DNA from 4 places in the Streptomyces sp. NPDC013457 genome. Region 3 is predicted to be linked to each of the others. Evidence: riboswitches for the same ligand, from Rfam matches in the RefSeq annotation. Region 3 holds a riboswitch; each other region holds the start of a gene.
What was found. Region 3 has a riboswitch for cobalamin ahead of ACF1G2_RS18740 (energy-coupling factor ABC transporter permease). Riboswitches for the same ligand answer to the same signal wherever they lie in the genome.

Region 1 (7,648 bases), on a different contig from region 3:
GGGCCCGGTCACGGGCGCACGGCGCGATGAGCAGGATCCGGGCCGCCCGGGAGAGGCTCCACCGGCTGGACCAGAACCCGGTGCCGCCGCCGCCGGAGCCGCTGCGGTTCACGGCGGACATCGAGGGCGACCCCGGCGCGGTCGCGCTGACGGACGTACGGGTGGAGGGCAGGCTGCGCCTGGACTCCCTGCATCTGGCCCCCGGCGAACGCCTCCTGGTCACCGGCCCGAACGGCGCGGGCAAGACCACGCTGCTCAAGGTCCTCGCCGGCGAACTCGCCCCGGACGGCGGGACGGTGACGGCCCCGCCGCGGGTCGGCATGCTCCGCCAGGACGGCGCCCCACCGGACGACCCGCGCACGGTCGCGGCGGCCTTCGGGCCGGCCCGGGAGGAGGAGCTGCTCCGGCTCGGGCTCTTCGGGGCGGCCGATCTGAACACGCCCGTACGGGAGTTGTCGACGGGCCAGCGCCGCAAGCTGGAGCTGGCCCGTCTGGTCAGCCGCCCGACGGACCTGCTCCTCCTCGACGAACCGACCAACCACCTGGCCCCCGGCCTCGTGGAGGAACTGGAGGCCGCGCTCGCCACCTACCCGGGCACGCTGGTCGTGGTCACCCACGACCGCCGCATCCGGCGGTCCTTCCCCGGCCGGCGCCTCGAACTGACCCCGGCGCAGGCGGCCCGGGTGTAGACCGTCGGCCCTCGAGGCCCGGCGCCGGGGCCCGCCCCCGGCGCCGGGGCCGCCCGGCCCCGGTGAAGGCCTCGGCCCTCGCCTCCGGCGCAGGGGCCTCAGCCCTCGGCGCCGTCCTCCAGGTCGCCCTCCGTGTCCAGGAAGACCTGGCGCAGGGCGGCCAGGGTCTGCGGGTCCGGCTTCTCCCACATGCCGCGCGACTCGGCCTCCAGGAGGCGTTCCGCGATGCCGTGCAGGGCCCAGGGGTTGGCTTCCTTCAGGAAGGCCTGGTTCTCCGGGTCCAGGACGTACGTCTCGGTCAGCTTGTCGTACATCCAGTCGGCGACCACGCCCGTCGTCGCGTCGTAGCCGAAGAGGTAGTCGACCGTCGCCGCCAGCTCGAACGCGCCCTTGTAACCGTGGCGGCGCATCGCCTCGATCCACTTCGGATTGACCACCCGGGCGCGGAAGACCCGCGAGGTCTCCTCGACCAGGGTCCGGGTGCGGACCGTCTCCGGGCGGGTGGAGTCGCCGATGTACGCCTCGGGGGCCGTGCCCGTCAGCGCGCGGACGGTCGCCACCATGCCGCCGTGGTACTGGAAGTAGTCGTCCGAGTCGGCGATGTCGTGCTCACGCGTGTCCGTGTTCTTCGCGGCCACCGCGATCCGCTTGTAGGCCGTCTCCATCTCCGAGCGGGCCGGACGGCCCTCCAGACCGCGGCCGTACGCGTATCCGCCCCACACCGTGTACACCTCGGCGAGGTCCGCGTCCGTGCGCCAGTCGCGCGAGTCGATCAGCTGGAGGATGCCCGCACCGTAGGTGCCCGGCCGCGAGCCGAAGATCCGGGTCGTCGCGCGCCGCTCGTCGCCGTGCTCGGCCAGGTCGGCCTGCGCGTGCGCCCGTACGAAGTTCTCCCCGGCCGGCTCGTCGAGCGAGGCGGCCAGCCGTACGGCGTCGTCGAGGAGCCCGATGACGTGCGGGAAGGCGTCCCGGAAGAAGCCCGAGATGCGCAGCGTGACGTCGATGCGCGGGCGGCCCAGCTCGGCGAGCGGCACCGGCTCCAGGCCGTTCACCCGGCGCGAGGCGTCGTCCCACGTGGGGCGGACGCCCAGCAGGGCGAGGGCCTCGGCCACGTCGTCGCCCGCCGTGCGCATCGCGCTCGTGCCCCACAGGGAGAGGCCGACGGAGGTCGGCCACTCCCCGTTGTCGGAGCGGTAGCGCTCCAGGAGCGAGTCGGCGAGCGCCTGGCCGGTCTCCCACGCGAGGCGGGAGGGGACGGCCTTGGGGTCGACGGAGTAGAAGTTCCGGCCGGTCGGCAGCACGTTGACCAGGCCGCGCAGCGGCGAGCCGGAGGGCCCCGCCGGGACGAAGCCGCCGTTCAACGCGTGCACGGCGTGGGCGAGTTCGTCGGTCGTGGCGGCGAGCCGCGGCACGACCTGCTCGCAGGCGAAGCGGAGGACGGCCTGGACGTCGGGACCGTACGCGGCGGCGACCGCCGGGACCGCCTCCACGGACCAGTCCGCCGCCTCCATCGCCTCGACCAGCTCGCGCGCCGTCGCCTCCGCCTCGTCGGCGGTGGTACGGGTCGCGGCCGACTCGTCGAGGCCCAGGGCCTCACGGAGACCCGGCAGCGCCTGCGTACCGCCCCAGATCTGCCGGGCGCGCAGGATCGAGAGCACCAGGTTCACGCGCTCGGGACCGGCCGGTGCCCCGCCGAGCACATGCAGACCGTCCCTGATCTGGGCGTCCTTGACCTCGCACAGCCAGCCGTCGACGTGCAGCAGGAAGTCGTCGAAGCCGTCGTCCTCCGGGCGGGCCTCCAGGCCCAGGTCGTGGTCGAGCTTGGCCGCCTGGATCAGCGTCCAGATCTGCGCGCGGATGGCGGGCAGCTTGGACGGGTCCATGGAGGAGATCTGCGCGTACTCGTCGAGCAGCTGCTCCAGGCGCGCGATGTCGCCGTACGAGTCGGCGCGGGCCATCGGCGGCACCAGGTGGTCGACCAGCGTCGCGTGCACGCGGCGCTTGGCCTGCGTACCCTCGCCCGGGTCGTTGACCAGGAACGGGTAGACCAGCGGGATGTCGCCGAGCGCCGCGTCCGGGCCGCAGGCGGCGGACAGGCCCGCGTTCTTGCCGGGCAGCCACTCCAGGTTGCCGTGCTTGCCGAGGTGGACCATCGCGTCCGCCCCGAAGCCGCCGTCCTCGGTGCGCGCCGCGATCCAGCGGTAGGCGGCCAGGTAGTGGTGGGACGGCGGGAGATCGGGGTCGTGGTAGATCGCGATCGGGTTCTCGCCGAAGCCGCGCGGCGGCTGGATGAGGACGAGGAGGTTCCCGCGCCGCAGGGCGGCGAGGACGATGTCGCCCTCGGGGTTCCGGGACCGGTCGAGGAACATCTCCCCGGGCGCCGGGCCCCAGTGCTCCTCGACGGCCTCGCGCAGCTCGGCCGGGAGGGTCGCGTACCAGCGGCGGTAGTCGGCGGCCGGGATGCGGACGGGGTTCTTCGCCAGCTGCTCCTCGGTCAGCCAGTCCTGGTCGTGGCCGCCCGCCTCGATCAGGGCGTAGATCAGCTCGTCGCCGTCCCCGGAGACCAGCCCGGGGATCTCCTCGACCGGGCCGAAGTCGTACCCCTCCGCACGCAGGCGCCGCAGGAGCGCGACGGCGGAGGCGGGGGTGTCGAGGCCGACCGCGTTGCCGATCCGGGAGTGCTTGGTCGGGTACGCGGAGAGGACCAGCGCGATCCTCTTCTCGGCGTTCGGGATGTGCCGCAGGCGGGCGTGGCGCACCGCGATCCCGGCGACGCGAGCGGCGCGCTCGGTGTCGGCGACGTACGCCGGAAGTCCGTCCTCGTCGATCTCCTTGAAGGAGAACGGGACGGTGATGAGCCGGCCGTCGAACTCGGGCACGGCGACCTGGCTCGCGGCGTCCAGCGGGGAGAGGCCCTCGTCGTTCTCCTCCCAGGCGGCGCGCGAGCCGGTGAGGCAGAGCGCCTGCAGGATCGGCACGTCGAGGGCGGCGAGCGCGCCCGCGTCCCAGGCGTCCTCGTCCCCGCCCGCCTGCGCCTCGGCGGGCTTGGTGCCGCCGGCAGCGAGGACGGTGGTGACGATCGCGTCGGCCGTACGAAGGGTGTCGAGCAGCTCCGGCTCGGGGGCGCGCAGGGAGGCGACGTACAGCGGCAGGGCCCGGGCGCCCGCGTCCTCGACCGCCGCGCAGAGCGCGTCGACGAAGGCGGTGTTCCCGCTCATGTGGTGGGCGCGGTAGTAGAGCACGGCGACGGTCGGGCCGTCGGTGGCGCGCGCCTCCCGCTCCAGCGGGCCCCAGGTGGGCGCGGCGGCGGGGGCGTCGAAGCCGTGACCGGTGAGCAGCACGGTGTCGGAGAGGAACCGGGCCAGCTGCTCCAGGTTGGCCGGACCGCCGTGCGCGAGGTAGGCGTGGGCCTCGGTGGCGACGCCCACGGGGACGGTGGAGGCCTCCATCAGCTGGGCGTCGGGAGCCTGTTCCCCGGAGAGCACGACCAGCGGCTTCTCCGTCGCCCGCAGGGCGTCCAGGCCGTCCTCCCAGGCGCGCAGACCGCCGAGGAGGCGTACGAGAACGAGGTCGGCGCCGTCCAGGAGCCCGGGCAGGTCGTCCAGGGCGAGGCGGGAGGGGTTGGCGAACCGGTACGCGACGGGGCCGCCGGCCGCGCGGGCGCTGAGCAGGTCGGTGTCGGAGTGCGACAGCAACAGAATTCGCATGCGTGCGCAGGCCTTCCTCGGGGTTGTCCGCGCCCCGGGTGGTCGTGTGGACGGCAGGAGTTCCTGACTCACCCGGCCCCTTCCGGGGCCCGGCTCACAGTGGCGGGACCGCGCCGGATTCTCACCGGGCTTCCTCCCCGGGGTCCTGGGACCCCATGCCGATCTGCATAGTAGATCGTGCGCTCGGCGGCCCGGGGGGTCACCCGGATTCACGTGGGTATGCTCGCCGCCATGCCGCCCACCACGCCCCCTGCGCCCAACCAGGGCGAACCTCTCATACGGGACCGTGGCGACGCCTGCCCCGGGGCGCTCCGACTGCACCCCGCCGACGACGGCCGCCTGGCCCGACTGCGCCTGCCCGCCGGATTGTTGACGTCTCGTCAGGTCGAGGTCCTGGCGTCGGCGGCGGAGTCCCTGGGCGACGGACGGGTGACGGTCACGTCCCGGGGGAACGTGGAGCTGCGGGGGCTCGGCGAAGGCTGCGGCGCGGAACTGGCGGACCGCCTGGCGGAGGCGGGCCTTCTCCCCTCGACCACCCACGAACGGGTCCGCAACATCGTCGCCTCCCCGGCGGCCGGACTGGACGGACTCGGCCACGCGGACGCCCAGTTGTGGGCCCGCGAGCTGGACGCGCTGCTGTGCGCGACCCCCTGGGCGGCGGCCCTCTCGGGCCGCTTCCTCTTCGCCCTGGACGACGGCCGCGGCGACGTGGCGGGGCTCGGCGCGGATGTGACCTTGATCGCAGGAGGCGCCCGGCCGGACACCGACCGGGGGTCGGGCGGGAGCCCGTCGGGCGGCGGAGCCAGGACGGGCGGGAGCGCATCGTCCGGCGACACCGGAGCCAGGACGGGCGGGAGCCCGTTGCCCGCCGGATCCACGGCGAGCGGCTGCGTCGGCCCGGCGCTGCGCGCCGGCGACGCCCTGCTGTGCGTCGGCGGACAGACGTTCCGCGTCGCAGGCGCCGACGCGCCGCGAGCGGCGCTCGCCGCGGCCGACGCGTTCCTGCGCGCCGCACAGAACGCCGGAAACGGCGCGTGGCGCGTGAAGGAACTGCCGCGCTCCGGGGCGCCGGAAGCGGAAGCCACCGACGACGCCGGCCCGAACGGGCTGCCAAGCGTCGGGCCGACGGGCGCCCCCGGCGCCGGGGAGGCCGGCCCAGGCGCCCCCGGGGCCGGAGAGGCCGGCGCGCCGAACGCCGGGACCGGCCTCCTCGACCTCGCCGCCGCGCTCGCGCGGGCCGGGGTCGACGCCCGCCCCGTCACCCCCGCACCGCCGCTGCCGCACCGCGCGCCGCCCGTGCCCGGGGCACTCGGCGGGCGCGCGCTGCACGTGCTCGCGCCCCTCGGGCGGCTGACCGCCGCCCAGCTGCGGGCGCTGCTGCCCGCCGACGAGGTACGGCTCACACCCTGGCGTGGCGCCGTCGTCGTCGGGGCCTCCCACGAGCGGCTGCCGGAGCTCGACGCGGCCGGCCTCATCACCCGACCCGCCGACCCCTGGGCCGGCGTCGGCGCCTGCACCGGGCGCCCCGGCTGCGCCAAGTCCCTCGCGGACGTGCGCGCCGACGCCACCCCCGGCCGCGGCGGTCTCCCCGTCCACTTCTCCGGGTGCGAGCGGCGGTGCGGCCACCCGCAGGGCCGCGCCTGGGTCGACGTCGTCGCCACCGCCGACGGCCACTACCTCGTGGACGGCCGCGCCACCCCCCGTACAGACCTTCCCCACGCCGTCGCGGCGGCCCGCACCCCAACGAGATGAGCGAGAGCAACAGGATGTTCGACTACGAGAAGGACGGCGCGGAGATCTACCGCCAGTCCTTTGCCACGATCCGCGCCGAAGCGGATCTGGCGGGTCTGCCCGCCGACGTCAGCCAGGTCGCGGTGCGCATGATCCACGCCTGCGGCATGGTCGACCTCGTCCGCGACCTCGCGTACTCGCCCGAGGTCGTCTCCCGCGCCCGCGCCGCCCTGCGCGCCGGCGCGCCCATCCTCTGCGACGCGCAGATGGTCGCCAGCGGCGTCACCCGCAAGCGGCTGCCCGCCGACAACGACGTGGTGTGCACGCTCTCCGACCCGTCCGTGCCCGCGCTCGCCGCCGAGCTCGGCACGACCCGCAGCGCCGCCGCGCTCGAACTCTGGCGCGACCGCCTCGAAGGCTCGGTCGTCGCCATCGGCAACGCCCCCACCGCCCTCTTCCGCCTCCTGGAGATGATCGAGAAGGGCGCAGGACGCCCGGCGGCCGTCCTCGGCATCCCGGTCGGCTTCATCGGCGCCGCCGAGTCCAAGGACGCGCTGGCCGACCAGACCCTGGGCCTCGACTACCTCGTCGTACGCGGCCGGCGCGGCGGCAGCGCGATGACCGCCGCCGCGATCAACGCCATCGCGACCGAAGCGGAGATCCAGGCATGAGTGCCACCACCCCCGGCAGGCTGTACGGAGTCGGTCTCGGCCCCGGCGACCCGAACCTGATGACGGTGGCCGCCGTGAAGGCGATCGCCTCCGCCGACGTGATCGCGTACCACTCCGCCCGCCACGGCCGCTCCATCGCGCGCTCGATCGCCGCCGAGCACATCCGCGAGGACCACGTCGAGGAGCGGTTGATGTACCCGCTCACGGTGGAGACCACGGACCACCCCGGCGGCTACCGGGGCGCGCTCGACGACTTCTACGAGGAGGCGGCCGCCCGCCTCGCCGCCCACCTGGACGCCGGCCGCACGGTGGCCGTGCTCGCCGAGGGCGACCCGCTCTTCTACGGCTCGTACCAGCACATGCACAAGCGCCTCGCGGACCGCTACGACACCACCGTCATCCCCGGTGTCACCTCCGTCAGCGCCGCCGCCGCCCGGCTCGGGGAGCCGCTGTGCGAGGCGGAGGAGGTCCTGACGATCATCCCCGGCACCCTGCCGGAGGACGAGCTCACGGCCCGCCTCGCGGGCACGGACTCGGCGGTCGTGATGAAGCTCGGCCGCACGTTCCCGACCGTGCGGCGCGCCCTGGAGCGGGCGGGCCGGCTGGAGGACGCCCGCTACGTGGAGCGGGCGTTCATGGCGGGCGAGCGTACGGCAGTCCTCTCCGAGGTCGACGCCGAGACGGTGCCGTACTTCTCGGTGGCCGTGCTGCCCTCCCGTATCGACGCCGTCGCCCCCGAGTCCCGCGAGACGGGCGGCGAGGTCGTCGTCGTCGGCACGGGCCCTGCGGGTGCGCCCTGGCTGACCCCGGAGTCGCGCGGCGCGCTGGTCAACGCCGACGACCTGGTCGG
Region 2 (7,648 bases), on a different contig from region 3:
CTGGACTCGGCGGCGGTGGCCGGGACCGTGGTGGCCGGGTCGGCCTTCAGCGGGGCGAGGTCCTTCTTGTTGTTCGGCAGGTTGCCCTTGGCGGCGAGGCCCTTCTGGCCCTCGGCGCCGGTGAAGGCGGCGATCCACTCGGCCGCGACGCCCTGCGCCTTGGACTTGACCGGGATGGCGAGGTCCGAGCCGCCGAGGAAGACCGGGAGGGCCTTGCCGGACGGGCCGGGCATCACGAAGTTCTCGACCTTGTCGGCCAGACCGCCGACCTTGTCGTTCTCCGGGGTGGCGGAGGTGGCGCCCTCCCAGCCGGCGGCGAACATCGTCGCGGCGTTGCCCTGGCCGAAGACGACGGGACGGTCGGACTCGTCCTTGGTCTTGTCGCCGTGCATGTACTTGTCGAGGATGCCCTTGTACTCGTTGAGGCCCTTGAGGGACTCGGGCGAGGACAGGTTCGCCTTCCAGGTCTCGCCGTCCTGCTTGGCGATGGAGCCGCCGGCGCCGTAGACGAAGGCCATCGCGCCGTACCAGTCCGGTGCCGGCTGGTACCAGGCGCTGAACTTGGCGCCCTTCTTCTTCTGGATGGCGTCGAGCGCGGAGGTCAGCTCGGCCCAGGTCTTCGGGGTGGCCTTCACGCCGACCTCGGCGGCGATGTCCTTGCGCCAGGTGCCCACGCGGCCACCGGCGTAGTAGGGGACGCCGTAGGTCTTGCCGTTGTAGGTGACCGACTCCTTGAGGGCGTCGAGCCACTGGTCCGAGTTCTCGAACTTCGAGGCGTCGACCTCGGCGAAGGCGCCCTTGGCCATGTAGCTGATCATCTCGGAGTTGCCCATCTCGACAACGTCCGGGGCCTTGTCCGTGGCGAGCACCGCGTCGAGCTTGGTGTTCTTGTCCGGCCAGCCGTAGTACTCGTGCTTGATCTTGATGCCCGGGTGCTTCTTGGTCACCGCGTCGTCGGCGGCCTTGACCAGCTCCGGCCAGTTGTTCTGGGCGTCGACCGTCAGCCAGACGGTCAGCTCCTTGGCGTCGCCGCCGGCGTTGTCCCCGCTCTTGTCAGTACCGCCACACGCCGCGATGCTGACCATGATGCCCGCGACGCCGATCGCCGCGATGAGCTTGCGCTTCACGCCACCCTCCTCAGGGATGCCTGCAACCCCCCCACCGCGCGAAGACATACGTCGAGTAGTGCTCGTGGGGCTGGGACCTGGTCTTTAATGGTTTAGACCAGTACCCGGAGCTTGGCCTAGACCTTTAGGGGTGTCAAGGGTGTATAAGAAGGGCAGTCGGGTCCGTTATCGGACCGACACCTGAGGGAGGGCGACGACCCGTGACCGGTCCGTGCCACCATGTGAGCCGCGACAGACGGAGGAGCCGGTGACGGCAGCAGCACAGGAGTCGGGAAGGCAGGCCATGGCCACGGACGCGGGCGGCACGGAGAAAGAGGGCGGGGTCGGCACCCGCACCGCCCGCGTGCCCAAGTACTACCGACTGAAGCGGCATTTGCTCGACATGACGGAGACGCTGCCGCCCGGCACGCCCGTCCCGCCGGAGCGCACCCTCGCCGCCGAGTTCGACACCTCGCGCACCACCGTGCGCCAGGCCCTGCAGGAGCTGGTCGTCGAGGGCCGCCTGGAAAGGATCCAGGGCAAGGGCACGTTCGTCGCCAAGCCCAAGGTCTCGCAGGCGCTCCAGCTCACCTCGTACACCGAGGACATGCGGGCGCAGGGGCTCGAGCCCACCTCGCAGCTGCTCGACATCGGGTACGTGACGGCCGACGACACCCTCGCCGGACTGCTCGACATCTCGCCCGGCGGACGCGTGCTGCGGATCGAGCGGCTGCGGCTCGCGAGCGGTGAGCCGATGGCCATCGAGACCACGCACCTCTCGGCCAAGCGCTTCCCGGCGCTGCGCCGTTCCCTGGTGAAGTACACCTCGCTCTACACCGCGCTGGCCGAGGTGTACGACGTGCACCTCGCCGAGGCCGAGGAGACCATCGAGACCTCGCTGGCGACCCCGCGCGAGGCCGGCCTGCTCGGCACGGACGTGGGCCTGCCGATGCTGATGCTCTCCCGCCACTCGCTGGACGCCCAGGGCGAGCCGGTCGAGTGGGTGCGCTCGGTCTACCGAGGCGACCGGTACAAGTTCGTGGCCCGGCTCCAGCGCCCCAACGGCTGAGCGGAACGCGCCACTTCGGCGTGAACCGATGCCCCGGCACATCCGTGAGGAGTGTCGGGGCATCGTCGTGTCCGCCGGGCCGCACAGATCGACACCCGTCCGCTATTCGGACGGGGGTTCCATGGAGCGAAACAGTCCCCTAGATTTCACGCGCATTACGCATGATCCATGCGATCCATGGTGTTCAGCGAGGGGACGGAGTCGCCGTATGTCCGAAGTGACACAAGGGAAACAACCGGTCGTCACACCCATCCGCGTGGTGGTCGCGCTCTGTCTGATCGCGCCGTTCGTGGCGATGCTCTGGGTGAGCTCGTACGCGAAGGTCGAGCCGACCTTCGCCGGCATCCCGTTCTTCTACTGGTACCAGATGGCCTGGGTGCTGATCTCGACCGCGCTCACCATGGTCGCCTACAAGCTGTGGCAGCGTGACCAGCGCGCCCGTAAGGAAGGTGCGTCGCAGTGAAGGACGGCGTGAACGGCGTCGCACTCGCCGTCTTCATCTTCTTCTTCCTGGCCGTCACGGTCATGGGATTCCTGGCCTCGCGCTGGCGCAGAGCCGAGAACGAGAACAGCCTCGACGAATGGGGCCTCGGCGGCCGCTCGTTCGGCACCTGGGTGACCTGGTTCCTCCTCGGCGGCGACCTCTACACCGCGTACACCTTCGTCGCCGTCCCCGCGGCGATCTACGCGGCGGGCGCGGCCGGCTTCTTCGCCGTGCCGTACACGATCCTGGTCTACCCGCTGATCTTCACCTTCCTGCCGCGCCTCTGGTCGGTGTCGCACAAGCACGGGTACGTGACGACCTCGGACTTCGTCCGCGGCCGCTTCGGCTCCAAGGGCCTCTCGCTCGCGGTCGCCGTCACCGGCATCCTCGCGACCATGCCGTACATCGCGCTCCAGCTCGTCGGCATCCAGGCCGTCCTGGACGTGATGGGCGTGGGCGGCGGCGAGACCACGCACTGGTTCGTCAAGGACCTGCCGCTGCTCATCGCCTTCGGCGTCCTCGCGGCGTACACGTACTCCTCGGGTCTGCGCGCCCCGGCGCTCATCGCCTTCGTCAAGGACACCCTGATCTACATCGTCATCGCGGTGGCGATCATCTACATCCCGATCAAGCTCGGCGGCTTCGACGAGATCTTCGCCAAGGCCGGCGAGGCGTACGCGACGATCAACCCGGCGACCGACAAGCCGCGCGGTGCGCTGGTGCCCGGCGAGATGGGCCAGTGGGGCTACGCGACGCTGGCGCTCGGCTCGGCGCTCGCGCTCTTCATGTACCCGCACTCGATCACGGCGACGCTCTCCTCGCGCAGCCGTGACGTGATCCGCCGCAACACCACGATCCTGCCGCTCTACTCGCTGATGCTGGGCCTGCTGGCCCTGCTCGGCTTCATGGCGATCGCCGCCGGGGTCAAGGTCTCCAACGGCCAGCTCGCGATCCCGCAGCTCTTCGAGAACATGTTCCCGGACTGGTTCGCGGGCGTCGCCTTCGCCGCCATCGGCATCGGCGCGCTGGTGCCGGCCGCGATCATGTCGATCGCCGCCGCCAACCTCTTCACCCGCAACATCTACAAGGACTTCCTGAAGCCGGACGCCACGCCCGAGCAGGAGACCAAGGTCTCCAAGCTGGTGTCGCTGCTCGTCAAGGTCGGCGCGCTCGCCTTCGTCCTCACCATGGACAAGACGGTCGCGATCAACTTCCAGCTGCTCGGCGGCATCTGGATCCTGCAGACCCTCCCCGCGCTGGTCGGCGGTCTGTTCACCCGCTGGTTCCACCGCTGGGCACTGCTCGCCGGCTGGGCCGTCGGCATGGTCTACGGCACGGCGGCGGCGTACGGCGTGGCGAGCCCGACCCAGAAGCACTTCGGCGGCTCGTCCGCCGAGATTCCGGGCATCGGCGAGATCGGCTACATCGGTCTCACCGCCTTCGTGATCAACGTGATCGTCACCGTCGTCCTGACCTTCGTCCTGAAGGCCGTGAAGGCGCCCGAGGGCGTCGACGAGACCTCTCCGTCGGACTACACGGCGGACGCGGGCGACGCGGGCGTGAAGCCGCTGCCCAAGGTCGGCGCCGGTCACTGACCGTTCCGGTACGGCGAAGGGCCCGGGGTCTCCGCGAGGAAATCCCCGGGCCCTTCGCCGTACCCCCGAGGCAGACTGCCCTCCATGGACTTCACCATCAGGGCGGTACGGCCCGAGGAGCACGAGGCCCTCGGCGACATCACCGCGCGCGCCTACCTCGACGACGGACACCTCGACTTCGGCGAGGAGGACGACTACCTCCACCTGCTGCGGGACGTGCCCCGGCGGGTCGCGGAGGCGGAGGTGCTGGTGGCGGTGGACCGCTCGGGCACCGTGCTCGGCGGGGTGACCTTCGCCCGGGGCGGCGAGGAGTGGGCCGACATCGCGGGTGAGGGCGAGGCCGAGTTCCGGATGCTCGCCGTGGCGAAGGAGGCGCGGGGCCGGGGCGTCGGCGAGGCGCTCGTACGGGCGTGTGTGGAGCGGGCGCGGGAGACCGGGGGATGCCGTCGCGTGGTGCTCTCGACGCAGCCCCGGATGGCCTCGGCGCACCGGATATACGAGCGGATGGGCTTCGTCCGCACGCCCGGCCGGGACTGGACACCCGTGCCCGACATGGACCCCCTGCTCACCTATGCCCTGGAGCTCTGACTCCCCAACGACACAACATGTGGGGGGTGCTTCGAGGAGCGCCCCCCACATGTATGCTCATGCTCGCTGTCCTCACAGGGGAATCCGGTGGAAATCCGGAACTGTCCCGCAACGGTGTGGTTTCTGCATGCTTGCGCACGCGGACCGAGTCCGAAGACCTGCGGACGGCGCGCCCGGTCCTTCCGTTCCGGGTGCCACAGACGTCCGGGCCTCGCGGAGTGGGCCGTGGCGCGGCCCTCCCCTGTCCACGGGTGCGGCCGCCGCCCGCCTCCCTCCGCCGGCCCCGAGCCGAGCGAGGGAGAGCCCCACGTGACCATCGCGCCCGCCGATCCGGCCGCAGCGATCGAGAGCGACGGCAACGAGAGCGACGGACCCGGGACCGTGCTTCTGCGGACCCTGACCGACCTCACCGCCGACCTCACCGACACCGACCCCGGCAAGGTCGCCGCCGCCGCGCTGCGCGGCCGCAACGCCGGTTCGGACGAGGCGGAGCTGCGCGAGCTGGCCACGGAGGCGGCGGCGGGTCTGATCGCCGAGGACCCGGCGTACTCGCGGCTCGCCGCCCGGCTGCTCACGATCACGATCGCCGACGAGGCGGCCTCGCAGGGCTCGGTCACCTTCTCGGCGTCCGTCACCGTCGGTCACCGCGAGGGCCTGATCGCCGACCGTACGGCCGAGTTCGTCCGGCGGCACTCCGAGCGGCTCGACGCGCTCATCGACGCGGACGCGGACGACCGCTTCGGCTACTTCGGTCTGCGGACCCTCTACTCGCGCTATCTGCTCCGTCACCCGATCACCCGCCAGGTGATCGAGACCCCGCAGCACTTCATGCTGCGCGTCGCCTGCGGCCTCGCCGAGGACGACTCCACCCGCGCGCTCGACGAGGTCGCCGCGCTGTACGGGCTGATGAGCCGGCTCGACTACCTGCCCTCCTCCCCCACGCTCTTCAACTCCGGCACCCGCCACCCGCAGATGTCGTCCTGCTACCTCCTCGACTCCCCGCTGGACGAGCTGGACTCCATCTACGACCGGTACCACCAGGTCGCGCGGCTCTCGAAGCACGCGGGCGGCATCGGCCTGTCGTACTCCCGCATCCGCGCCCGCGGTTCGCTGATCCGCGGCACCAACGGGCACTCCAACGGCATCGTGCCGTTCCTGAAGACGCTGGACGCCTCGGTGGCGGCCGTGAACCAGGGCGGACGGCGCAAGGGCGCGGCCGCGGTCTACCTGGAGACCTGGCACGCGGACATCGAGGAGTTCCTGGAGCTCCGTGACAACACCGGTGAGGACGCCCGGCGTACGCACAACCTGAACCTGGCGCACTGGATCCCGGACGAGTTCATGCGCCGGGTCAACGCGGACGCCGACTGGTCGCTCTTCTCCCCGGCGGACGTGCCCGAGCTGGTGGACCTGTGGGGCGAGGAGTTCGACGCGGCGTACCGCGCCGCCGAGGCGAAGGGCCTGGCCCGCAAGACCATGCCGGCCCGTGACCTGTACGGCCGGATGATGCGGACCCTGGCCCAGACCGGCAACGGCTGGATGACGTTCAAGGACGCCTCGAACCGTACGGCCAACCAGACCGCCGAGCCGGGCCACACCGTCCACTCCTCCAATCTCTGCACGGAGATCCTGGAGGTCACGGACGACGGCGAGACGGCCGTCTGCAACCTGGGCTCGGTCAACCTCGGTGCGTTCGTGGTCGGTTCGGACATCGACTGGGAGCGGCTCGACGCGACCGTCCGTACGGCCGTCACCTTCCTCGACCGGGTCGTCGACATCAACTTCTACCCGACCGAGCAGGCGGGCCGCTCCAACGCCCGCTGGCGCCCGGTCGGCCTGGGCGCGATGGGCCTCCAGGACGTCTTCTTCCAGCTCAAGCTGCCCTTCGACTCCGCCGAGGCTCGCGCGCTGTCGACCCGTATCGCCGAGCGGATCATGCTCGCCGCGTACGAGGCGTCCGCCGACCTCGCCGAGCGGAACGGGCCGCTGCCGGCCTGGGACAAGACCCGCGCGGCCCGCGGTGTCCTGCACCCCGACCACTACGACGTGGAGCTCAACTGGCCCGAGCGCTGGGCGGCGCTGCGCGAGCGGATCGCCGCGGTCGGCATGCGCAACAGCCTGCTGCTCGCCATCGCGCCGACGGCGACGATCGCCTCGATCGCGGGCGTGTACGAGTGCATCGAGCCGCAGGTCTCCAACCTGTTCAAGCGCGAGACGCTCTCGGGCGAGTTCCTCCAGGTCAACTCGTACCTGGTGGAGGAGCTGAAGAGGCTCGGCGTGTGGGACGCGCAGACCCGTGAGGCGCTGCGCGAGTCCAACGGCTCGGTGGCCGGCTTCACCTGGGTCCCGGCCGAGGTGCGCGAGCTGTACCGGACGGCGTGGGAGATCCCGCAGCGCGGTCTGATCGACATGGCGGCGGCCCGTACGCCGTTCCTCGACCAGTCGCAGTCCCTGAACCTGTTCCTGGAGACGCCGACGATCGGCAAGCTGTCGTCGATGTACGCGTACGCCTGGAAGCAGGGCCTGAAGACGACGTACTACCTGCGCTCCCGCCCGGCGACCCGGATCGCCCGCGCGGCCCAGGCCTCCGCGCCCATCCCCGTCCAGGCGACCCCCGAAGAGGCCGTCGCCTGCTCCCTCGAAAACCCCGAGTCCTGCGAGGCCTGCCAGTAATGAGCTCTTCCGACAAGAACCTTCTCGACCCGGGCTTCGAGCTGACCCTGCGTCCGATGCGCTACCCGGACTTCTACGAGCGCTACCGGGACGCGATCAAGAACACGTGGACGGTGGAGGAGGTCGACCTCCA
Region 3 (7,648 bases):
CACCGGCAGCGTGCACGTCGGGGTCTGGTCCGCCGAGCGGACGACCACGGCCTCGCGTCGTCCACGCGGCCCGCGGCGCAGCAGGGCCAGGCGCCCGTCCTGGCTGATGTCGCACACGCGCAGGGTCGCGGCCTCGGTCTCGTCGGCGAGAAGGTGGGGCGCGGACACCGCGGCGGGGTCGACGAGGTACGCCGTGAGCCGGTCACGGACGGGCGCCGGTGTCCCGTCGTCCGACGTGCCGGGGCGTGCGCCGTCGAGGAGGGTGGCGTGCCCGTCGCGTTCCGTCCAGCCGGCGGGGCGGTCCGTGTCGGTGAGCGGGCCGGGGCTCTCCCCCACGGGCTCGGCGACCGTGACGGCCAGGGCCGAGCCGTCGGGCGTCCAGCACCCCAGATAGGCCGAACTCCCCGGCTCCGCGCCCGCCAGGACCCTGCGGCCGGAGCCGTCGGGGCGGACGCAGAGCACGCGCGTGTGGCCGCTGCCGCCCGGGGACACGGTGTACGCGATCCACCTGCCGTCCGGTGACCAGGAGACCTCCGTGACGTGGTCCGGACTGGTGTCCAGCAGGTGTACGTCGTCACTCCCGACCGGCCCGGCCCAGAGCTGTGGCGCGCCCTCGCGGTCGCAGATGAACGCCACCTGCTCGCCCCGCGGGTCGGCGGACGGATACCAGCAGCCGTGGGCCACCCACGGTCGCGGGGCGTCCCGCGGACCGGGCGCGTCGGCCAGCGGCTCCGCCACGGGAGCCGTCGACACGGGGTCAGAGGTCAGTTGATTCCGTGCGTCTGCAGCCATGTCTCCAACAGCGCCACTTGCCACAGGGCGTTCGCCCCCCGGTTCGTGCGGTGGTCGTCGGGTGCCGCCAGCAGCGTGGCGACGTACTCCTCGCGGAAGAGTCCGCGCGCCCGGGCCTCGGGCGCGGACAGGGTCTCCCGTACGCGTTCGAGGACGGGACCCGCCATGTGACGGATCGCCGGCACCGGGAAGTAACCCTTGGGCCGGTCGACCACGTTGCGCGGCAGTACCGTGCGGCCGGCCTGCTTGAGTACGCCCTTGCCGCCTTCGGCGAGCTTCAGCTCCGGCGGACAGGCGGCCGCCAGCTCGACCAGTTCGTGGTCGAGGAACGGCACTCGTGCCTCCAGGCCCCAGTCCATCGTCATGTTGTCGACCCGCTTGACCGGGTCGTCCACCAGCATCACGTGGGTGTCGAGCCGCAGTGCCGCGTCCAGTGCGGTCTCGGCGCCGGGTGCGGCCATGTGCGTGTGGACGAACGCGGCGGACGTGTCGTGGTCGGGCAGCATGTGCGGCTGCAGGATCGCGGCGAGGTCGGCGTGCGGGCGGTCGACGTAGACCTCTTGGTAGCGCCGTGGCTCCTGTGTCCGCTGGGCGTCCGCGAGGGCCGGGTACCAGTGGTAGCCGGCGAAGACCTCGTCGGCGCCCTGCCCGCTCTGTACGACGCTGATCTCCTTGGAGACCAGCTCCGACAACAGATGGAAGGCGACGACGTCGTGGCTCACCATCGGTTCGCTCATGGCGGCGATCGCACCGCCCAGGGCGGTGGAGACCCGGTCGGACGGAACCATCAGCTGGTGGTGGTCGGTGTCGAAGTGCCGCGACACCTGGTCGGAGTAGGCGAACTCGTCACCGTCCTCACCCGCCTCCGACTCGAATCCGACGCTGAACGTCGCCAGGTCCTTCTGTCCCTCCTCGGCCAGCAGGGCCACGATGAGGCTGGAGTCGAGGCCGCCCGAGAGCAGGACACCGACCGGCACGTCGGCCACCGTCCGCCGGCGGACGGCCGTGCGGAGGGCGTCGAGTACGGCGTCCCGCCAGTCGTCGGGTCCCATCCCGGCGAACTCGGCGCGGCGCGTGTAGGAGGGTTGCCAGTACCGGTGGTCGCGGTGCCTTCCGTCGCGTTCCACGACACGGACGGTGGCCGGCGGGAGTTTGCGTACTCCGGAGAGGACGGTGCGTGGCGCGGCGACGGTCGCGTGCCAGCTCATGTACTGGTGCACCGCGACAGGGTCGAGCGAGGTGTCCACCCCGCCGCCCGCGAGGAGGGCCGGGAGCGTCGAGGCGAAGCGCAGACGGCCGGGCAGATCGGCGAGGTACAGCGGCTTGATGCCCAGCCGGTCACGCGCGAGTACGAGCCGGCCCGTCTCGTGCTCCACCAGCGCCACGGCGAACATGCCGACGAGGTGGCTGACGAAGTCGGTGCCCCACTGGCGGTACGCCTTGATCACCACCTCGGTGTCGGAGGTGGTGGCGAAGTGGTGGCCGAGCCGCCGCAGTTCGTCGCGGAGTTGCCGGTAGTTGTAGATGCAGCCGTTGAAGACACAGGTCATCAGTGCTTCGCTGTCCGTCATCGGCTGCGCCCCGCGCTCCGAGAGGTCGATGATCTTCAGGCGTCGGTGTCCCAGGGCGACGGCACCCTGTGACCAGACTCCCCGGCCGTCCGGGCCGCGGGCCGCCATCCGGTCGGTCATGCGCTCGACCGCCGCCAGATCGGGCCGTCCCCCGTCGAAACGGATCTCACCGCTCAAGCCGCACATGCGCCACCTCCCCGACGGGCGGACACATGCGCGAGCCTCGAAGACGCTTGAGGCGGCGGGACGGTGGGGACGAATCGTGTCCGCATGAGTCCTGTTCTGTCCGGACGTTGCTCGACTTCGGCATGGTCTGCTCTCTCCTCGGTGTGCCGTCCGACGGAGGCGTCGGCGGCCCGCGGCAAGCGGCATCGACGGCCGGCGTGCCGCGTGGGTCGGTAGCGCCGGTGAGTCACCTCCAGAAGACCCTGGCGGGCGTGCCCCCTGCTCGGGTGCGGGCTGCCAGGCGTCGCGAACGCGGCCGCCTGCGACGGTTCCAGGCCTCGCCGCGGGTCTCGGCCAGGAACAGGTCCACGGCCGCGAGCAGGTCGTCGTCGTCCGCCACCCGGCGGAGGCGGTGGGCGGCGCTGCCGCGGGCCAGGGCCTCCTCCGCCAGGCGGTGAGCGGTTTCCCAGTCCCCGTACGCCTCCAGGGTCGGCCGCAGTCGGCGCAGCATGGTGCGTACGACGGCGGGGGCCGCGGCGGGCCGGCGGGTGACGGGGTCGATCAGGTCGCCCTCGAGGCCGGAGCGGGCGGCCCGCCACGTCGCGGTCCGCAGCCATTCGTGCCGGTCGCCGCAGACGGCGTCCCCGGCGGCCTCGGTGTGTGCGCAGGCGTCGGTGACCAGGGCCCGGAACAGCGCCGCGACCAGCACGACCGTCTCGACGCGCGGGCAGGAGTCGCAGATGCGCAGTTCGAGTGTCTGCAGATGCGCGGAGGGGCGGACGTCGTAGTAGATCATTCCGGGGTCGCTGATGACGCCGGAATCGACCAGCTGGTTCACTGCGGTGTCGTACTCGGCGGCGCCGGTGAAGCATCCGGCCGGTCCGGAGGTGGGCCAGCGCTGCCAGAGCATGGTGCGCCAGCTCGCGTAGCCCGTGTCGGAGCCGAGCCAGTAGGGAGAGCTCGCGGACAGGGCCAGGAGGGGCGGAAGCCATGGACTCAGGGCGCAGAGGGCCCGTACGGCGGTGTCCCGGTCGGGGACGTCGACATGTACTTGGGCGCCGCATATCAGCTGCTCGTCGGCGAGCCGGCGGTACTCGTCCGCCATCGTCAGGTAGCGGGGTTCGTCGGTCGGGTGCACGGCTCCGAGCCGTGCGACGGGGGCCGTGCCCGCCGCCATGATCGCCAGCCCCTGCGAGGCCGCGGCAGCGTTCAGCCGCCGCCGCGAGGCGCACAGGTCCGCGTGGAGTTCGTCGAGGCGCGCGTGCACCCCGCTGTTCGACTCGACGACCGACTGCTGGAGTTCCCGCGTGAAGTCGCCCCCGTCAGGGGACAGCCGTCCGAGGACAGGGGCGGCCCGAGGTGTCAGCGCACCGCTCTCGACATCGATCACATGGAACTCTTCTTCGACACCCATCCGGACGACCACTGCGCCTCCTGTGCGAGATCGACGATCGTCGGGCCGGCTGATCGCCCTGACCGGCGGCCCTGCCTGGCCTGCAGTGCGACTGCCCCATCGGGGCCGACTTAAGCACAGGCCGCTCACCTGTCACACCAGCCGCTCAATTGGGCGCGGGCGGCGAGGGAACCGGACATGCCGGGAGGGCGGCTGCCCTACGGGGTTTCGGCCGGCATCACGGCTCTGGCGATCGACGAACCGCGGTCCGGGGGACCTGACACAGCTCGCCGAAAAGCGCCGCCCGCCGGGGGAACGGGTCCACCCGACGAGGTAGAGGATCGGCCCGCAAGCTCTTCCATCCCTCCGGACACACTGTGGTTGCCGTGGCATTCACGGGGGGCCGTCGCACCCCAGCCTACCCTTGGCGGGTGCTGCCCGCGCCGTAGCGCGGTGCCGGCGGCGGCGACCGGCACGTGTGGGCGCGAGCGGAACGGAGCAGGCTCAGCGGATCGACCGTCATCGCTTCAGGAGGTACCCATGAGGATGCTGATCAACGTTCCGGAGACCGTCGTCGCCGATGCCCTGCGCGGGATGGCCGCCGCGCATCCCGAACTCACCGTCGACGTCGAGAACCGCGTCGTCCTGCGGCGTGACGCGCCTGTCGCCGGGAAGGTGGGGCTGGTGTCCGGGGGCGGGTCCGGGCACGAACCCCTGCACGGGGGCTTCGTGGGGCCCGGGATGCTGGCGGCCGCCTGCCCCGGAGAGGTGTTCACCTCGCCCGTCCCCGACCAGATGGTGCGCGCCGCCGCCGCGGTCGACAGTGGGGCCGGGGTGCTGTTCGTCGTCAAGAACTACACCGGTGACGTGCTCAACTTCGAGATGGCCGCCGAACTCGCGGAGGACGAGGGCATCCAGATCGCGAAGGTGCTCGTCGACGACGACGTGGCGGTGACGGACAGTCTGTACACGGCCGGCCGGCGCGGGACGGGGGCGACCCTCTTCGTGGAGAAGATCGCCGGTGCCGCCGCCGAGGAGGGTGCGCCGCTGGAGCGGGTGGAGGCGGTCGCCCGCCGGGTGAACGAACGGTCGCGGAGTTTCGGTGTGGCGCTGAGCGCCTGCACCACACCCGCCAAGGGCAGTCCGACTTTCGAACTACCGCCAGGTGAGCTGGAGTTGGGGATCGGCATCCACGGGGAGCCCGGACGGGAGCGACGGCCCATGATGACCTCGGGCGAGATCGCGGACGTCGCCGTCGACGCCGTCCTGGAGGACCTGCGGCCGTCCGGTCCCGTCCTCGCCCTCGTGAACGGGATGGGCGCCACGCCGCTGCTCGAACTGTACGGTTTCAACGCCGAGGTCCAGCGCGTGCTGGCCGAGCGCGGGGTGCCCGTCGCCCGCACGCTGGTCGGCAACTACGTGACCTCGCTCGACATGGCCGGCTGCTCGGTGACGCTCTGTCAGGCCGACGAGGAGCTGCTCCGGCTCTGGGACGCGCCCGTGCAGACGCCGGCGCTGCGCTGGGGGCGGTGAGCGGGGATGACCGAACCGGACGATTTCGACGCCGCGTTCTTCCGTCGCTGGCTGACCGGGGCGGCGGCGGTCGTCGACCGTGAGGCGGAGCGTCTCACCGAGCTCGACTCGGCGATCGGCGACGCGGACCACGGCGCCAATCTGAAGCGGGGGTTCGCCGCCGTGAGGGACATCCTGGAGAAGGATCCGCCCGAGACTCCGGGGGCCGTACTCGTGGCCGCGGGGCGGCAGTTGATCTCCACGGTCGGGGGTGCGTCGGGGCCGCTGTACGGGACGCTGCTGCGGCGGACCGGCAAGGCGCTCGGGAATGCCGCATCGGTGACACGGGAGGACCTGGCCGCGGCCCTGGCCGCCGGGGTCGCCGCCGTCGCACAGCTCGGCGGGGCCCAGGTCGGGGACAAGACCATGCTCGACGCGCTCACCCCCGCGGCCGAGGCGCTCGGCGACTCCTTCGCCGCGGCCCGGGACGCGGCCGAGCGCGGGGCGCTCGCGACCGTACCGCTCCGGGCGCGCAAGGGCAGGGCGAGCTATCTGGGCGAACGCTCCGTCGGGCATCAGGACCCCGGGGCCACCTCGTCGGCCCTGCTGATCGCCGCGCTCGCGGAGGTGGCCGCCGCATGACCGGCCGGCAGGGCACGGTGGGCATCGTTCTCGTCTCGCACAGCGCGGCCGTCGCCGACGCCGTCGCCGCCCTGGCCCGGGGGCTCGCGGGCGGTGGGGCGACCGCTCCCGTCGCCGCGGCCGGAGGCACGCCCGACGGCGGTCTCGGCACGAGTTCCGAGCGGATCGTCGAGGCGGCGAACGCGGTCGACGGGGGCGCCGGAGTGGCCATCCTCGTCGACCTCGGCAGCGCCGTCCTGACCGTCAAGGCGCTGCTCGCCGAGGAGGACGAGCTTCCGGACGGCTCACGGCTCGTCGACGCCCCGTTCGTCGAGGGCGCCGTCGCCGCGCTCGTCACGGCGAGCGCCGGCGGGGACCTGGACGCGGTGGCGGCGGCGGCCTCGGAGGCGTACGCGTACCGGAAGGAGTGAGGCGGGGGCGTGGGAGGCGTGCGCAGGGGCGACAGGGGTGCGTGGGGCGCGCGGGAGATCCGTCACACACCGTCCGCGACGCCTCCCGTGTTGTGATGTACCTGGTCAACCCACTAATGTCACAGCGCCTTGGTGTACGGGAAACCGGTGCGGTACCGGTGCGGCCCTCGCCACTGTGATCGGGAAGTCCGGCTCCATCCCTCCGGGGAAGCCACTGGACCGCCGCGGGAGACCGCGGGGGTGTGGGAAGGCGGAGCCGCGGCGGCATGACCCGTCAGCCAGGAGACCGGCCAAGGTGCGTTGTCCATCCACGAGGTGCTGGAGAGGGTCTCCCAACCATGCATATAGCCGAGGGGTATCTGCCCCCTGTGCACGCGGCCGCCTGGGGCGTCGCGTCCGCTCCCTTCGTCGTCCACGGTGTCCGCGCCCTGACCCGTGAGGTCAAGGCCAACCCCGAGTCCACCCTGTTGCTCGGTGCGTCCGGTGCGTTCACCTTCGTTCTGTCCGCGCTCAAGATCCCGTCGGTGACCGGCAGTTGCTCGCACCCGACCGGTACGGGCCTTGGCGCGATCCTGTTCCGGCCGCCGGTGATGGCGGTCCTGGGCACGATCACCCTGCTGTTCCAGGCGCTGCTGCTCGCCCACGGCGGGCTCACCACGCTCGGTGCCAACGTCTTCTCGATGGCGATCGTCGGGCCGTGGGCCGGTTTCGCCACGTACTGGCTGCTTCGCCGCTTCGACGTCCCGCTCATGGTGAGCGTGTTCTTCGGCGCGTTCGTCGCCGACCTGTCGACGTACTGCGTGACCAGCGTCCAGCTCGCGCTGGCGTTCCCGGACCCGGGCAGCGGTGTGCTCGGCGCGCTGGCCAAGTTCGGTGGAATCTTCGCCGTCACACAGCTGCCGCTCGCCGTCAGCGAGGGCCTGCTGACGGTGCTGGTCATGCGGCTGCTCACGCAGTCCAGCAAGGCGGACCTGACCCGCCTCGGGGTGCTGCTCCCGTCCCGGAAGAAGAACGAGAACGCGGAGGCGAGCGCCTGATGAGCCGGAACGCGAAGATCAACGCACTGCTGCTGCTCGTCGTCGGAGCGCTGGCCGTCCTCCCGCTGGTCCTGGGACTGGGCGACCACAAGGAGGAGCCGTTCACCGGCGCCGACGGTGAGGCAG
Region 4 (7,648 bases), on a different contig from region 3:
AAGAGCTCGACGCCGTGCTCGTCCCGGAAGGTGAGGAGCTGGGGGCGCAGGCGCTCGAAGGCGTCGCGGAGGCGGGTGAGGCCGCACCAGGTCTGCATGTCCTTGACGGAGGCGGGTCCGAAGGCGGCGAGGTAGCGCAGGACGGTCGCGTCGGGGGCGGGGGTGGGTTCGGAGGGGCGGGCGAACCAGTTCTCGGCGGTGGTGAGGCGGACCTGCCCGCTGCGGCGCCAGAGTCCGCGCGGGGTGACCTGGACGAGCGGCAGGAGGCAGCGGGCGGCGACCGAGAGCGACTGGGGGTCGGCGTCGGGCCAGTGGACGAGGAGTGCCTCGCGGATCTCCTTGGGTGTACGGGGCGCCTCCTCGACGAGCTCGCGGGAGAGGGTGGCGAGCCGGTCGAGGTCGACGCCGTCGAGGCCCTTGCGGAACATGGTCAGCTCGCGGTCGCGGGCGGCCTGGACGAGGGGCCGCAGCGTGAGCACGTCGTCGGCGGTGTGGGTGTGGATGGTGGAGCGCATGGTGACGATCCGGGCGACCGCGCGGGACTCCATGAGGTCGGAGAGGTGCTCGGGCCGGAAGCCGGCGAGACGGGCGGCGAGGGCGTGGTACGGCGGCTTGGTGTTCTGCGCCTGGAGGCCGAGGAGGTGGGAGACGGCGTTCTCGGCGGACAGTGCGGCGGGCTCCAGGAGGAGCTGGCGGGCCAGCGTGGCACGGCCCAGGGCACGGGTGGAGAGGACCGGGTTCGTGGGGGTGGAGGCCATAGGGGCACGCTACGCGGACTTGCGGACAGGCATGGTCCGCAATACCGAGGTCCCGCTCGGCGCTCGCGGGCTACCGCCGCCGAGCCGCTCGAATTCGCCCCGTATATCCTTCCTGAGAGCCACCGGCCCCGATCATGCATACGGAGATGGACCCCACGATGTCGGATCGTCGCCCCCGCGCAGCCTGGCGCCGCCAGCCGGAACCGCCGGCGGCGCAGCGCCCGGAGCCGCAGCCGTCCCGACCCGGTTCCGAGCAGGCGGACCAGCCGAGCGTGGTGCAGGCGACTCTGTACCGTGACGGCCGCAAGGTCGCCTCCCCCGCGACGCTGGCCGAGACGTTCCGCCAGCTGCGCGAGCACCCGGACGGCATGGCGTGGATCGGCCTGCACCGCCCGACGGAGGCCGAACTGCACTCGCTGGCGGGCGAGTTCGACCTCCATGAGCTGGCGGTCGAGGACGCGCTCGAGGCGCATCAGCGGCCGAAGCTGGAGCGCTACGGAGACACGCTCTTCGTGGTGCTGCGCGCGGCCCGCTACCTGGACGCCCAGGAGGAGGTCGACTTCGGCGAGCTGCACATCTTCGTGGGCCGGGACTTCGTGATCACGGTCCGCCACGGGGCCGCCCCGGACCTCTCGGCCGTCCGCCACCGCATGGAGGAGGACCCGGACCTCCTGGCTCTGGGCCCGGAGGCGGTCCTGTACGCGATCCTCGACGCGGTCGTGGACGGCTACGCGCCGGTGGTGGCGGGGGTCCAGAACGACATCGACGAGATCGAGACCGAGGTCTTCGGCGGCGACCCGGCGGTCTCGCGCCGCATCTACGAACTCTCGCGGGAGATGGTCGAGTTCCAGCGCGCGACCCGCCCGCTGGTGAGCATGCTGCACGGCCTGATGGCGGGCTTCGCCAAGTACGGCACGGACGAGGAACTCCAGCGCTACCTCCGTGACGTGGCCGACCACGTCACCCACACCAGCGAACGCGTGGACGGCTTCCGCCAGGCCCTGACGGAGATCCTGACGGTGAACGCGACGCTGGTGACACAGCAGCAGAACGCGGAGATGCGGGCGTTGGCGGAGGCGGGCTTCGAGCAGAACGAGGAGATCAAGAAGATCTCCTCGTGGGCCGCCATCCTCTTCGCCCCCACGCTGGTGGGAACGATCTACGGCATGAACTTCGACAACATGCCGGAGCTGCACTGGGCGGGCGGGTATCCGTTCGCGGTGGTGCTGATGGCGGTGGTCTGCACGAGCCTGTACGTGGTCTTCAAGAAGAAGGACTGGCTGTAGACCGCACCTCGAAACCCTTGATCGACCCAACGGTCGCCGACCGAGAGCCGGACGGGCCCCGGCCGGCGACACTCCGACGTCGGCGCGCCCCACCGATGAATCCGTAGATCACTCACATCACCCCCGGGAGAACCCGTGACCGACAGCAAGAACATCAACAACCCCGTGGGCCAGGGCGGCGGCCAGCGCAAGAGGCAGTCCCGCGCCGAACGGCAGAACAACGGTCCGCACCGCAACCTCGACCGCCAGGGCGCCGCGGACAAGAAGGCGGAGCTGGTACGCAAGATGCGCGAGAAGGCCCGCGCAGCCGAGGCGGCCGCCGGGCAGGCGGGCGACGACGCCGCACAGGGCTGACGCACCGCCGCTGCAGGGCGGCACCGCACGAGGCAGGGCCCGGACCGCGACGCGCGGTCCGGGCCCTGCTGCCTGCCCAGGGCGAGGGATCCCGCTCGGCTCTCGGCTGACCACCCGACGCAGGTCGCCGCCCGCCGGGCCCGCAAGCGCGTGGACCAGCGGCTCCCCCGCCGTCAGCCCTGACGGGCAGGACGCAGTTCGCGTTCGAGGGCGGCGAGGGCGAACGCATGCGCCGAGGTGTGCTGCCAGCGGGACCGGCCGAACATCACGTCCTCGGCGAGCCCGCTCAGCATGGCCACGGCCCGGATGGTGAACTCGGGGAGATCCACGTCGGCGAACTGTCCCAGGTCCCGCCCCTCGCGGAGGATGGCCTCCAGGCGCTCGTCCCAGCCGTCCAGCAGCTCGGTGAGGATGCGTCGGCCCGCTTCGTCGTGGCGCTGGGCCAGTACCTGCGTCCACAGCGCGTAGCGTTCGTCGCCCTGGTGGCCGGGCAGGTAGAAGCGGACGAAGAGGTCCAGCTTCTCGGCGGGAGACGCGGCCTGGTCGGTGGCCTGCTGGAACCGGGTCCAGAGGTCCGCCTGACTCCAGGCGAGGACTTCGAGCAGGAGCCGGTCCTTCTTGCCGAAGTGGTAGAGGATGTGCCCGGTGCTCATGCCGGCCCGCTCGGCGATGTCGGACATCCGCAGGGCCGCCGTGCCCTTCTCGGCGATGACGCTGATGGCGGCCTGCATGGCCCTCCCCCGCGCCTCGTCCCCGCTGGACTGACGTTTCCTCTCGATCGGGACCCGGGCCTCGGGCCGCGAGGCCGCGCCGGTCCTGGTGCCCGTCGGCCCGGTCACGCCTCGCGGCCGGAGGAGGCGGTCGGGCAGCCCGGGTCCGGTCTCTGACGTTGGCATGAGCTCGCTTTCGGTTCCGAAATCCAGGCCCCAAGTCTAGGTTCCGAAAATCTAGACTGTTAGTCTAGACTGAAAATCTAGTCAATGTGATGGGGAGTGTGACGGCCGGCTGTACCTGGCCGCCCTGACGGCCAGCGGCCCACCTGCCCTGCTCACCACCCGGGAGAGATCCACATGCCGCGCGGATTCGATGTCGTGGAGACCTGTATCGCCGACCTGCGCGCAGCGCTGGAGAAGGGCGAGACGACCGCGGTCGGACTGCTCGACGCCTACCTCGCGCGGATCGACGCGTACGACCGGCCCGGTACGGCCACCGCTCTGAACGCGATGGTCGTGATGAACCCGCGCGCCCGGGCGGAGGCGGAGGCCTCCGACGCCCGCCGCGCGCGCGGCGAGACCCTGGGCCCGCTGGACGGCATCCCGTACACCGCCAAGGACAGCTACCTCGCCGAGGGGCTCACGGCCGCGTCCGGCTCCCCGGCGTTCGAGCACCTCGTCGCCCAGCACGACGCCTTCGCCATCGAGCGCCTGCGCGCCGGCGGCGCGATCCTGATCGGCCTGACCAACATGCCGCCGATGGCGAACGGCGGGATGCAGCGCGGCGTGTACGGCCGCGCGGAGAGCCCGTACAGCGCCGACTGGCTCACCAGCGCCTACGGCTCCGGCTCCTCCAACGGCTCCGGCACGGCGACGGCGGCCTCCTTCGGCGCGTTCGGCCTCGGCGAGGAGACCTGGTCCTCGGGCCGTGCCCCCGCCTCCAACAACGCGCTGTGCGCCTACACCCCCAGCCGCGGCGTGATCTCGGTCCGTGGCAACTGGCCGCTCGTGCCGACCATGGACGTCGTGGTCCCGCACACCCGCACCATGGCCGACCTGCTCGAGGTGCTCGACGTCGTCGTCGCCGACGACCCGCACACCCGCGGGGACCTGTGGCGCGCACAGCCGTGGGTGGCACTGCCCTCGCCGTCCCAGATACGCCCCGCCTCCTACCCGGCCCTCACCCCCGCCGACGCCCGGGCCGCATGCGACGCGCTCGCCGGCAAGCGGGTCGGCGTGCCCCGGATGTACATCAACGCCGACCCCGACGCCGGAACGAACCCCGACGGAGGCATCGGCGGCCAGACCGGACAGCGCATCGACACCCGCCCCTCGGTGATCACCCTGTGGGAAGCCGCCCGCCGCGACCTCGAGGCCGCCGGCGCCGAGGTCGTCGAGGTCGACTTCCCCGTGGTGTCCCACTACGAGTCCGACCGCCCCGGGGCGCCCTCGCTGCTCACCCGCGGACTGGTCAGCCGCGAGTACCTCACCTTCGAGATCGAGGACCTGTCCGCCTGGGCCTGGGACGACTTCCTGCGCGCCAACGGCGACCCGGCGCTCTCCACCCTGGCCGACGTCGACGGCGACCGCATCTGGCCCAAGCAGGAGGGCGAACTGCCCGACCGGTACGACGGCTTCGACGACACGATCGGCGACTACCCCCGCTTCGTGCGCGAGCGCCCGTACGCGTCCCTCGCCGACATGCCGCTCCTCGAGCAGGGGCTGCGCGGACTGGAGGAGACGCGCCGCGTCGACCTGGAGCTGTGGATGGACGGACTGGGCCTGGACGCGGTGGTCTTCCCCGCGGTGGCCGACGTGGGCCCCGCGGACATGGACGTCGACGCGGCGTCCGCCGACCTCGGCTGGCGCAACGGCGTCTGGGTCGCCAACGGCAACCTGGTCCCCCGCCACCTCGGCATCCCGACCGTCACCGTGCCCATGGGCACCATGACGGACACCGGCATGCCCGTCGGGCTGACCTTCGCGGGCCGCGCCTACGACGACAACGCCCTGCTGGCCCTCGCCGCGGCCTTCGAGAAGACCGGCGACCGGCGCACGGCGCCGCCGCGCACGCCGCGCCTGACCGCGCAGTTGACCTGACGCGCCGAGGAGGGGGCGTGGCCTGGGGCCACGCCCTCGCCGGAGGGCGTGACGTCCCTGCCGTACGCTGGCCGGGCAGCTGGTTCGCCCCGTCCGCCAGGCGGGATGCGTCGTAAGAGGGAACCCGGTGGGAATCCGGGACTGCCCCGCAGCGGTGAGCGGGAACGACCGCCGTCATGAGCACTGGGTCCGGGACGGGCCTGGGAAGCGACGGTCAGTAGGAGTCCTCCGCGAGGAGGGCGTGCCCGCGAGTCCGAAGACCTGCCGGCTGCCCGCGCGCCGTGTCCCCGGCGCGGGGAACTGCCCTGCCGCGACTCGCGAAGGAGAGTTGACGTGGCCGATCGCACCGTCACCAGCCCTGCCCGTACGAAGACCCCGGACGACTCCCGGGTGGTCCTCGCTCACATCATGAGCGACCACGACACCAATCTGTACGGCACCATCCACGGCGGCGTGATGATGAAGCTCATCGACGACGCCGCCGCGGCCGCCGCCGGGCGGCATGCCGACGGGCCCGCCGTCACCGTGTCCGTCGACCGGATGACCTTCCTCGCGCCGGTACGGGCCGGGGACCTGCTCAGCGTGGAAGCCGGACTGGAACGCGCGGGCCGGACGTCCATGACCGTCGGCGTCCGCGTCACGGCCGAGCGCTGGAACAGCTCCGGCCCCACCACCGAGGTCGCCACCGGACTCCTCACCTTCGTCGCGATCGATGCCGACGGGACCCCGCGCCCCGTGCCCGCGCTCGACGCGGAGCTCCCCGGCCGGTCCTGACGCGCGGCGCCGCGGTCGCCTGTCCGGTCGTGGTCGTGGGTCCGCTCCGGTCGGTTCACGTCGGTCGGGCGCCAGGGCCGGACGGGTCGAAGTCGCTTCGCTACGGGTGCAGTTCGAACACCAGGTGCGGGGAGAGGGCGCGCAGGAAGTCGGCGGCGTCGAAGATCTCGCCCGCGGCGGCGACGCCGACGGTGCGGGTGCGGCCGGTGAGCACGCGTTCGAGGGCTTCGACGACGAGGGGCGCCGTGACGGCGTAGATGTCCTGTCCGTGGGCCACCGCGCGGCGCTCGGCGCCGCCGAGCCGTACGACCGCGTCGACGAGGAAGGTCTGGTCGGACCGCCCGCTCTCGTCGGCGGCGGCCGGCGCCGGTGTGCCGGGGGCCGCGATGTCCTGGACGGCGTTGGCCGTCATGTAGGTCGTGACCTCCGGGACGGAGAGGTGGGTGGGCACGGTCACGACGTCGGCCATCGTGAACTCCCCGATCACGGGCCGGGGGCCCATCGGCTGCGGGAAGGGCCAGGTGAGGGTGGGCGGGGCGTCGGTGCGGTACTCCCACTGACCGCCGGTGTAGCGCAGGCGTCGCTCACCGCGCCGCTCCCGGGAGACCGCGCCCGAGAGCCGCGTCCCCGCGGTGGGGTGCCAGCTGCTCAGGCCGTAGGCGATGTGCACCTCGTCGGCCTCGCTCCAGTCGCTCATGGCGGCGGTGGCGAGCAGGTCGCCGAGGCCGCCGAAGAAGGCCATCGCGGGAACGACCACCGCGCCGGCGTCGCGCGCCCGGTCGGCGTAGTGGGCGAAGGTGTCGATGTTGGCCTCCAGCTCGGCGGCCACGTCCAGGTACGGGATGCCGGCCCGGAGGGCCGCCTCGATCACGGGGGCGGTCGTCGAGGCGAAGGGCCCGGCGCAGTTGACGACGGCGGCCGTACCGGCCAGCGCGCGGTCGAGCGATTCCGGGTCGTCCACCGTCGCGGGGCGTGCGTCCAGACCGGACTCGTCCGCCAGCGTCTTGAGCCTGCCCGTGTCACGGCCGGACAGCACGGGGACGAAGCCCCGCTCCACCAGCTCCGCCACCACGAAACGACCTGTGTGCCCGTACGCGCCGAACACCGCCACCAGCTGCCCCGATCCCATGAACCCGCTCCTCCGCGCCGAGTGCCGTGCCGCGGATCCGTGTGATCCGCCGCGCTCCGTCATGAGGATCCTTGCGCGGAGCGGGCCTTCACACGAGTGTCTGGAACGACATGACCCGTACACTTCCGGACGTGACCACCGTTGCCCTGGCCCTCACCGACGGCATGCTCCACTTCGAACTGTCCCTGGCGATCGAGGTCTTCGGTGCCGATCTGACCCACATCGTCGACCCCTGGTACGACGTCGCGCTCTGCGGACCGAGCGCCGTCCGGGTCGGCCGGTTCCGGCTGGATCCCGACCACGGGCTCGACCACCTCACGCGAGCCGACACCGTGATCGTCCCCGGCTGGGCCGACGTCGACCAGGACCCGCCGGCCGAGCTGGTCGACGCCGTGCGAGCGGCCCACGAGGCGGGCGCCCGTGTGGCCTCACTGTGCACGGGCGCCTTCGTCCTCGCCGCCGCCGGCCTCCTGGACGACCGGGTCGCGACCACGCACTGGGCGCACACCGAGGAGCTGATCAGACGCCACCCCC

Region 1: it holds a riboswitch for cobalamin, as region 3 does, so the genes downstream of both, cobN (cobaltochelatase subunit CobN) here and ACF1G2_RS18740 (energy-coupling factor ABC transporter permease) in region 3, are expected to answer to the same signal.
Region 2: it holds a riboswitch for cobalamin, as region 3 does, so the genes downstream of both, ACF1G2_RS14300 (ribonucleoside-diphosphate reductase subunit alpha) here and ACF1G2_RS18740 (energy-coupling factor ABC transporter permease) in region 3, are expected to answer to the same signal.
Region 4: it holds a riboswitch for cobalamin, as region 3 does, so the genes downstream of both, ACF1G2_RS05450 (acyl-CoA thioesterase) here and ACF1G2_RS18740 (energy-coupling factor ABC transporter permease) in region 3, are expected to answer to the same signal.

Annotation. Positions count from the first base shown of each region.
Region 1 covers NZ_JBICBL010000008.1:420,543-428,190, reverse strand. The annotation lists gene abc-f (ribosomal protection-like ABC-F family protein) at 1-689, shown strand, start outside; gene cobN (cobaltochelatase subunit CobN) at 788-4,396, opposite strand; cobalamin riboswitch at 4,433-4,572, opposite strand; gene ACF1G2_RS23765 (cobalamin biosynthesis protein CobG) at 4,616-6,148, shown strand; gene ACF1G2_RS23760 (precorrin-8X methylmutase) at 6,163-6,798, shown strand; gene ACF1G2_RS23755 (precorrin-2 C(20)-methyltransferase) at 6,795-7,648, shown strand, end outside.
Region 2 covers NZ_JBICBL010000004.1:543,228-550,875, forward strand. The annotation lists gene ACF1G2_RS14275 (extracellular solute-binding protein) at 1-1,127, opposite strand, end outside; gene ACF1G2_RS14280 (GntR family transcriptional regulator) at 1,411-2,175, shown strand; gene ACF1G2_RS14285 (DUF3311 domain-containing protein) at 2,384-2,638, shown strand; gene mctP (monocarboxylate uptake permease MctP) at 2,635-4,254, shown strand; gene ACF1G2_RS14295 (GNAT family N-acetyltransferase) at 4,339-4,842, shown strand; cobalamin riboswitch at 4,889-5,023, shown strand; gene ACF1G2_RS14300 (ribonucleoside-diphosphate reductase subunit alpha) at 5,152-7,515, shown strand; gene ACF1G2_RS14305 (ribonucleotide-diphosphate reductase subunit beta) at 7,515-7,648, shown strand, end outside.
Region 3 covers NZ_JBICBL010000006.1:330,710-338,357, forward strand. The annotation lists gene ACF1G2_RS18710 (S9 family peptidase) at 1-792, opposite strand, end outside; gene ACF1G2_RS18715 (N-acetylglutaminylglutamine amidotransferase) at 765-2,549, opposite strand; gene ACF1G2_RS18720 (glutamate--cysteine ligase) at 2,776-3,942, opposite strand; gene dhaK (dihydroxyacetone kinase subunit DhaK) at 4,462-5,454, shown strand; gene dhaL (dihydroxyacetone kinase subunit DhaL) at 5,461-6,075, shown strand; gene ACF1G2_RS18735 (PTS-dependent dihydroxyacetone kinase phosphotransferase subunit DhaM) at 6,072-6,485, shown strand; cobalamin riboswitch at 6,571-6,795, shown strand; gene ACF1G2_RS18740 (energy-coupling factor ABC transporter permease) at 6,824-7,522, shown strand; gene ACF1G2_RS18745 (energy-coupling factor ABC transporter substrate-binding protein) at 7,522-7,648, shown strand, end outside.
Region 4 covers NZ_JBICBL010000001.1:1,195,215-1,202,862, forward strand. The annotation lists gene ACF1G2_RS05425 (winged helix DNA-binding domain-containing protein) at 1-758, opposite strand, end outside; gene ACF1G2_RS05430 (magnesium and cobalt transport protein CorA) at 917-2,044, shown strand; gene ACF1G2_RS05435 (DUF6243 family protein) at 2,180-2,398, shown strand; gene ACF1G2_RS05440 (TetR/AcrR family transcriptional regulator) at 2,572-3,129, opposite strand; gene ACF1G2_RS05445 (amidase) at 3,469-5,211, shown strand; cobalamin riboswitch at 5,275-5,495, shown strand; gene ACF1G2_RS05450 (acyl-CoA thioesterase) at 5,545-5,985, shown strand; gene ACF1G2_RS05455 (saccharopine dehydrogenase family protein) at 6,086-7,114, opposite strand; gene ACF1G2_RS05460 (helix-turn-helix domain-containing protein) at 7,246-7,648, shown strand, end outside.